2 regions of the Vibrio sp. A37 genome follow, and region 2 is predicted to be linked to the other one. Evidence: predicted binding sites of a transcription regulator. Region 2 holds the regulator's gene; the other holds the start of a gene.
The links. The regulator MetJ, encoded in region 2, represses methionine synthesis genes. The targets are predictions, from matches to a motif close to TTAGACNTNTANANGTCTAA.

Region 1 (4,208 bases), on a different contig from region 2:
CAACCTGTTGATAAGCACTTTCATAGCTCAGTTCACCGGTTTGATATGAAGGAGAAAAACCTTGTATTTCACACCAAGATAAATAAGCATTTAAACGCATTTCACCCGTCGTCTTGTCACTAGGGTCAACGCCAACATAAGAGATGTTTTTCAAACCTTGATCAGTTAGGTGCTTGAGAGTACCTAGAATGACGCCTTGATTGTCATAGTTAATGGAAGAGATTAGATCAGTATGCATTGCAATGACTATTGCTCTTTCTTGCCACTGAGCAAGCGACTCAATATCAATATCAGTGAAACCAAACACAATAACGCCGTCAACATTACGCTTTTTAAGTACATCTAAATGCTCATTGGTTTTTGCCGTGTCGAAGCGACTTTCCATAATCACAGCGTCATAACCAAGTGCATACAGCTCGCTTAGTATTCTACTGACGACTTTGTTTTCTGAGGCTGAATCTAACCTTGAAATAATGACGCCAATCACTTTCTGGCTGCCACCCCGCATTGACTGGGCAGATTTAGAAGGCACATAACCATGCTTTGCTATGATTCGCTCTACTCTTGCGCGAGTTTCCACCCTCACTTTAGGATCGTTGGTCAATACTCTAGATACCGTGGATTTACCGACTCCAGAAAGTTTTGCTATATCTACAATGGTGAGTTTTTTATTCATAAATGTATTAAGACTAGATTCAGCAGACTTAGAATTATACCCAAGTGACTTCAAGATGCATTATTCAGAGTGAATTCAGTGTCTTCAATTTGAAGAAAACAGCCGCAGGGATGGTCCCTTTCAAGGAGGCTTGACGTAGAAGTGGAGACACTGAATCACTCCCAAAGGGCGAGCATCTTGAGGTTACTTGGGTATACACCGTTTAACAAGAGTTTAGTGGTGACAAAAATTTATCATAGCGATAATTTGTAATATCTTTATACAATACAATGCTTATGTGGAACATTTATACTAACTTAAGAAGCATAAGCAAATAAAGTACTTATGCTCCAAGGCCAACACACTTTAAGCATTTCGAATATAGTTAGGCACGTCTTTAATGCTATCTAGAACAATGTCCGCTATCGATTGGCCTTTTTCTGTGACAGGCTTGCCAGTACGAACCAAAACTTTTGTACCAACACCAGCAGCTTTAGCGGCCATAAGATCTTCCGCTTTATCGCCAACCATCACCGAATTTTCCATATCGATATCTAAGTAATCTTTTGCTGACAAAAACATTCCGGGTTTTGGCTTCCTGCAATCACATTCCTGCTTATATTTGCCCTGACCATGTTCAGCATGATGTGGGCAATAGTAGAAGCCATCAAACTCCACACCATTGTCAATGAAGTTCCAGTCCATCCATTGGGTAAGAGAAAGAAAACGATCTTCAGTAAAATAGCCTCGTGCAATACCAGCTTGGTTGGTCACTAGCACCAACAAATACCCCATTTCCTGAAACTGCTTCGTCGCTTCAAATACCCCGTCAATGAAGTCAAATTCATGCTCATCATGGACATATCCATGGTCAACATTAATCACACCGTCACGATCTAAAAACACTGCTGGTTTTGGCAAAATTTCGTACTCTTGTTATGGGCTGCTGTTGGCAATGATTATCGCACGCTTTATATCTATGACTCAAACAACCAATCATTCACTACCTATTCACCAAATGACAACTAACTCAACAAAGATAATTTTAGACGTCTAGACGTAAAAATATCTATTGACTTATATCGGTGAAACTCATAGCATCCGTCCCTACTCATAAGAGATAAGTTAAAATCTGGGAAGCTGTACAGGCGACAAGATGATCGAGATAAATCAAGTCAACAAAATCTTCTATCAAGGCAGTAAAGAAATTCCTGCTTTGAAAGACATTAACCTCAACATTGCTCAAGGGACCATCTTCGGTGTTATTGGGTCATCTGGTGCAGGTAAAAGCACATTAATTCGCTGCGTAAACATGCTAGAAGCGCCTACTTCTGGCTCAGTTGTCGTTGATGGCGTCGATCTCACTACATTAAGTCAATCTCAACTTGGCAAAGCTCGTCGTAACATCGGCATGATCTTCCAGCATTTTAACCTATTGTCTTCCAGAACAGTTTTTGGCAACGTTGCACTTCCTCTTGAGCTAGCCAAAATAGACAAAGCTTCTATAGAAAAAAAGGTTGTCGAGCTTCTTGAACTAGTTGGTTTAGCAGACAAAAGAGAAACTTACCCTGCAAATCTGAGTGGTGGTCAAAAGCAGCGTGTTGCGATAGCAAGAGCCTTGGCATCGGATCCAAAAGTTCTGCTATGTGATGAAGCGACCAGTGCTTTGGATCCCGCAACAACTCAATCCATTTTAGAGCTGCTTAAAGAGATAAATCGCAAATTAAACCTGACTGTCTTGCTTATTACTCACGAGATGGATGTAGTAAAAAGTATCTGCCATGAAGTTGCTATTATCGGTGATGGCCGTTTAGTTGAAAAAGGAACCGTCGGTGAGATCTTTGCCCACCCTAAAACTGACCTCGCTCATAAGTTTATTCGCTCGACATTGGACCTGACCATACCTGAAGATTTCGAAAAAAGGCTCAGTGAAACACGTGTAGAAGGTAGCCATCCGTTACTGAGACTAGAGTTCACTGGAGCGACAGTAAAGGCACCACTAATGTCACAGATTTCGCGCAAGTTTAATATTGATATCAGCATCTTAAGCTCAGACATCGACTACGCTGGCGGTGTTAAATTCGGCATGATGTTAGCTGAAATGTTCGGTAGTGAGAAAGATGATAATGCTGCCATCGAGTTTCTTCGCGATCACCATGTAAAAGTAGAGGTACTAGGTTATGTTGTTTGATTCAATGATAGACTGGCTGAACCAAAATGGTGGCCTTATCGGTAACGCCACCCTACAAACCTTATACATGGTGGGTGTTGCTGGCATTGTGGGTTTCATTGTTGGTACTCCTCTTGGTGTGATTTTACATATCACCAAAAAAGGCGGGCTCATCGAAAATACCGCGCTCAATAAAACGCTAGGTGCCATTGTCAACATTGGCCGCTCTGTGCCATTTATTGTGTTGATGGTTGCCATCATCCCAGTCACAAAATTATTAGTCGGAACCTTTATAGGAACCTCTGCTGCCATTGTTCCGCTGACTATTGGTGCTATTCCGTTTATCGCACGATTAATTGAAGGTGCTCTGATTGAAGTGCCAACTGGACTAGTTGAAGCCGCTCAGTCTATGGGGGCTACGCCGATACAAATCATTACTAAAGTACTTCTACCGGAAGCACTACCAACGATAATCAACTCAATCACAATCACACTTGTGACCCTAGTGAGTTACTCTGCTATGGCAGGTACTGTCGGGGGTGGCGGTTTGGGTGATGTTGCGATTCGATACGGTTTCTATCGATATGATATCGCCGTCATGGCCGCTACTATCGTATTGCTCATTGTGATCGTACAAATTGTCCAATCTGTTGGCGACGCTATAGTGCGCCGAGTAGATCATAAATAATTCATGCTATGGGGGCTCCCCCTGAGAGCAAAAGGTTAATCAAGGAGACAGGAATGAAACTTAGCCTTAAACGTTTACTTGCCGTTGCAACGGTAGCCTCAGCACTTATATTGACAGGCTGTGGTGATAAAAAAGACAACAATGAACTAAAAGTTGGTGTGATGGCAGGAGCGGAAGCTCAAGTTGCAGAAGTTGCGGCTAAAGTTGCCAAAGAGAAGTACGGACTGGATGTAAAACTGGTTACCTTTACAGATTATGTCACTCCGAATGCAGCGCTTGCTGATGGCTCAATCGATGCAAATGCTTTCCAGCACAAGCCATATCTGGACCAGCAAATGCAAACTCGCGGCTACAAGTTAGCCGTCGCAGGTAAAACATTCGTTTACCCTATCGCGGGTTACTCGAAGAAAATTAAGTCGCTTGATCAACTGAAAGATGGCGATCAAATTGCAATTCCTAACGACCCAACCAACCTAGGTCGCTCTCTGTTGCTTCTTCAGCAACAAGGCTTAATCAAACTAAGTACTGGTAACGGTCTGAACGCAACAACTCAAGATATCATTAGTAATCCTAAGCACTTAAAAATCATTGAGCTAGATGCTGCCCAGCTTCCAAGAGCTCTTGATGATGTGACGATTGCGGTTATCAACACTACTTTTGCTAGCTCAATCAACTTAACGCCACAAAAAGACGGT
Region 2 (4,208 bases):
TTTAGTTGTTGATAAAAGGCGTAACAATGATTTGGGTTTTTGGTGACACCAGCTCCAACAGCTGCGACAAGAGAATAGCCTTCTCTTAGTTTTATTTCTCCCTCAATGGCTGCATCTTGCAGGTAGCGCAACGCTCCATTTGCAATTTCAGCGGTGTAGGCGAGCTTCAAATGATGTTGATCAGGTTGAGATTCAAAAGTTAACGGTTCAAGTTGTGCTTGCTTTAAACCTTCGAGTACTTTTTGCTCCTGACGTTCAAAGTCGTGTCCTGACGAGAAGGTAATATTGATCAGTAACACTTCATCTAGGGATGTAACGATTTTTGCACCGCGTCCAGATGCGAGTACCCGCTCAATATGAGTTGAACCTGACTCTGGTTCGTAGCTGCATCGTAGGTGCAAATCCATACTGCTTTGCGCGACAGGTTGCAAAGTGCGGCTGTGTAAAACAGGTGCGGCTAGTCGAGCTAGTTCGCTTGTTTCATCTAAACGTAGCAGCGGTAGTAGGCAAGTATCGGTGACGATTCTTGGATCCGCGCTGTATACACCTGCGACATCACTCCATATGGTGACTCGGTCTACTTCTGCCAACGCACCAATCACGGTGGCAGAATAATCTGAGCCATTTCGGCCAAGTAAAATGGTGTGCCCAGCATCATCTTGCGCCATAAACCCAGTGATAACGATTCGCTGGGTAGTATTTTGTGCCAGTATTTCTTTCAAAAGCGGGTAGGAGGTACCTCGATTGACTTCAGGCTGAGTGCCTGCCTCTGCACGCAAAAATGCACGCGAGTCTTGTGCCATCGCTTGTAAGTCGTTTTGACATAATAATGTAGCGAGCAGTCGAGAAGACCAGAGTTCACCGTGCCCGAGCACCGCTGCTTTTTTCGCGCCTGATAGGGGAATTTGCAGTTCTCCGAGCGTGCTGAACTCCTCATTTAGTTGAGCAAGTAGTTCTTCCTGAGCTTTGCCCTTAATTAGTTCGCTGACCAGTTGAATTTGGAATTGCTTAATCTCTTGGAGAGTCTCGTGAGCTACACGGCCATCTTTATCCAGAGCGGTCAAAAAGTCGATGAGCTTATTGGTGGTTTTCCCTGCCGCAGAAACAACAACTAAATCGTTGTCACTTGAGTATTGCGTGAGAATTTTAACCACTCGCTGATAGCACTCTGCGTTGGCTAGACTGCTACCACCAAATTTATGCAGTTGACGAGAATGTGTCATTGAAGGCTTCTCCTTTTACTTAGCCTCAGCTTGTTTAGTCAATTCGTTTGCTTTGTCGAATGCTTGATTTAGATCTTCTATCAAGTCTTGTGCATCTTCTAGGCCCACTGAAAGTCGAAGAAGTTGATGAGAAACGCCTGCTTCTTCCAATGCCTCTTCTCCCATTGCCCTATGGGTCATGGAAGCCGGGTGGCAGATCAAGCTTTCTACACCACCAAGAGATTCAGCCAGTGAGAATAATTGCAGTTCACTCACAAAATGTTTTAGCTGTTCATAACTTCCATTGAATTCGAAACTAAGCATAGATCCAAAACCTGACTGCTGCTTCTTGGCGATGTCGTGCCCTGGATGTTCTGGAAGACTAGGGTGATACAGCTTCCCCACTAAAGGTTGGGACTGAAGGTACTGTAAAATACTGTTTGAACTTTCTTCATGGACTCTCATACGAGCTTGAAGAGTACGGATACCACGCAGCGTCATGTAACTATCAAATGGGGTGCCCGTCGCGCCAATACAGTTACCCCACCAAGCTAACTCTTCAGCATGCTGCTCTGATTTGGTAATCACAACTCCACCAATGACGTCAGAGTGGCCATTGATAAACTTGGTTGTTGAGTGGATTACGAAGTCAGCGCCAAGGTCTAAAGGCTTTTGGAATACGGGTGTCAAAAAGGTATTGTCTACGGCGACAAGTGCATCAACTTGTTTTGCTTTTTCACAAAGCTCAGCAATATCAACGACGCGCACTAAGGGGTTAGAAGGTGTTTCAACGAGAATGAGCTTAGGCTTTTGCGCGAGTGCTGCATCCAGTGCTTTTTGATCAGATTGGTCGACAAATAGTACTTTAAAGTCGCCTTTTCGGGCGCGAGTATTAAATAGTCGGTAAGTGCCGCCATAACAGTCATGAGGTGCAACGATGAGATCATCAGGGGAAAGGAATGTCGATACCCATAAATTCAGAGCGGATGTACCGCAATTTGTGACCACAGCACCCTTACCGGACTCTAGCTCATATAGCGCTTTTTCTAGAAGGCCACGGTTGGGGTTGCCCGATCGAGTATAGTCATATTGAGGCACGTCACCGAAAGCGGGAAAACCATAGTTCGTGGAAAGGTAAATCGGTGGAACCACGGCGTGATGCTGCGAATCAGATTCGATACCAGTGCGTACGGCAATAGTGGCTGGCTTGCGGGCGCTCATAATCAGTTTCCTTCCTAAATGATGGTGTTTAGACAGATTTTGATCTGTGTTGCACACTTTACTTGTCAAAATATGAGACGTCAACACTTCTAGACGTCTATATGTCTTTGCTTATAGCCTTAAATGTAGCTAAAATCCACATTAAAAATGACGTTACAACGAACTTTGAAGGTGCGCAATGGCAGATTGGAATGGGGAATATATTAGCCCATACGCTGAACATGGAAAAAAAAGTGAGCAAGTGAAGAAAATAACGGTGTCTATTCCGTTGAAAGTGTTAAAGGTTTTGACTGATGAACGTACAAGACGCCAGATCAATAACCTTCGCCATGCGACTAACAGTGAACTTTTGTGCGAAGCTTTTCTACACGCGTATACTGGCCAGCCGCTGCCAACAGATGAAGATTTACGTAAAGATCGACCAGATGATATTCCTGCAGAAGCGAAAAAGCTGATGACAGAAATGGGCATCGAGTTTGAATCATACGACGAAGAGTAATTGAAACTCGCGCCCTTGAAATAAAGAAGCGCTGAAAAAGTCCAGCGTTTCTTCTGCTCGATTTAATTTCCTCACTGCATGTAGTTTGTTGGCATTTTAATTCTCGCGACGCCAGAGTCAACCGCTGCTTGGGCAACCGCTTTGGCGACTCTTGGCAAAAGTCGGTAGTCCATTGGTTTTGGAATGATGTAATCCTTACCGAATTTAAGTTTCTTCACGCCAGCGGCTTTGAGAATATCTTGTGGCACCTCTTCTTTTGCGAGTTCTCGAATGGCTTCTACTGCCGCCAGTTTCATCTCATCATTAATTTCACTGGCGCGAACATCAAGTGCACCACGGAAAATAAATGGAAAGCACAATACGTTATTGACTTGGTTAGGGTAATCGCTTCGTCCTGTTCCCATAATGAGGTCTTTTCTTACCTTGTGTGCTATTTCTGGTTTTATTTCAGGGTCTGGATTGGAGCAGGCAAATACCACAGGTTTCTTCGCCATGAGCTGAAGCGCTTCAGGAGAAAGTAAATTTGGTCCGGATACACCAAGGAATACATCAGCACCTTCAATGACATCTTCAATCGTGCGTTTATCAGTATTGTTGGCAAATAGTTGTTTGTACTCGTTGAGATTGTCGCGTCTTGTATGAATGACGCCTTTACGATCCAGCATGTATATTTTTTCACGCATTGCGCCGCATTTGATAAGCAGTTCCATACAGGCAATTGCAGCTGCGCCAGCGCCTAAACATACGATGGTGGTTTCTTGTAATTTCTTGCCTTGTAACTCAATGGCATTGAGCATACCCGCCGCAGTAACAATCGCAGTTCCGTGTTGGTCATCATGAAATACAGGGACATCACAACGCTCAATCAGATGTTTTTCTATTTCAAAGCAATCGGGCGCTTTTATGTCTTCAAGGTTGATGCCACCAAAAGTATCCGAGATGTTAGCAACGGTATCGACAAACTCCTCAATTGTTCTGTGTTTGACTTCGATATCAATAGAGTCGATACCTGCGAACCGTTTAAACAGTAAGGATTTTCCTTCCATAACAGGCTTAGAAGCCATTGGCCCTAAATTACCTAACCCCAAAATGGCTGTGCCGTTAGATATCACCGCGACCAAATTACCTTTCGCGGTATATTTATATACGTTGTCCGTGTTTTGCGCGATTTCTCGAACTGGTTCTGCGACACCGGGGCTGTATGCGAGCGATAAGTCTTCTACCGTTTCCGCAGGCTTGGTAAGAGAGACTTCTATTTTGCCGGGCACAGGCTGAGCATGATAGTC

Region 1: a site for MetJ is predicted at 1,701-1,720, ahead of metN (methionine ABC transporter ATP-binding protein MetN). Genes of this name have one in related genera too.

The regions. Positions count from the first base shown of each region.
Region 1 is NZ_JBLNLI010000006.1:28,996-33,203, forward strand. Features, by position in the region: gene treR (trehalose operon repressor TreR) at 1-676, opposite strand, end outside; gene gmhB (D-glycero-beta-D-manno-heptose 1,7-bisphosphate 7-phosphatase) at 1,022-1,576, opposite strand; gene metN (methionine ABC transporter ATP-binding protein MetN) at 1,812-2,846, shown strand; gene ACM2FC_RS11995 (methionine ABC transporter permease) at 2,836-3,513, shown strand; gene metQ (methionine ABC transporter substrate-binding lipoprotein MetQ) at 3,567-4,208, shown strand, end outside.
Region 2 is NZ_JBLNLI010000005.1:234,200-238,407, reverse strand. Features, by position in the region: gene ACM2FC_RS11205 (bifunctional aspartate kinase/homoserine dehydrogenase II) at 1-1,223, opposite strand, end outside; gene ACM2FC_RS11200 (O-succinylhomoserine (thiol)-lyase) at 1,239-2,423, opposite strand; gene metJ (met regulon transcriptional regulator MetJ) at 2,602-2,922, shown strand; gene ACM2FC_RS11190 (malic enzyme-like NAD(P)-binding protein) at 2,994-4,208, opposite strand, start outside.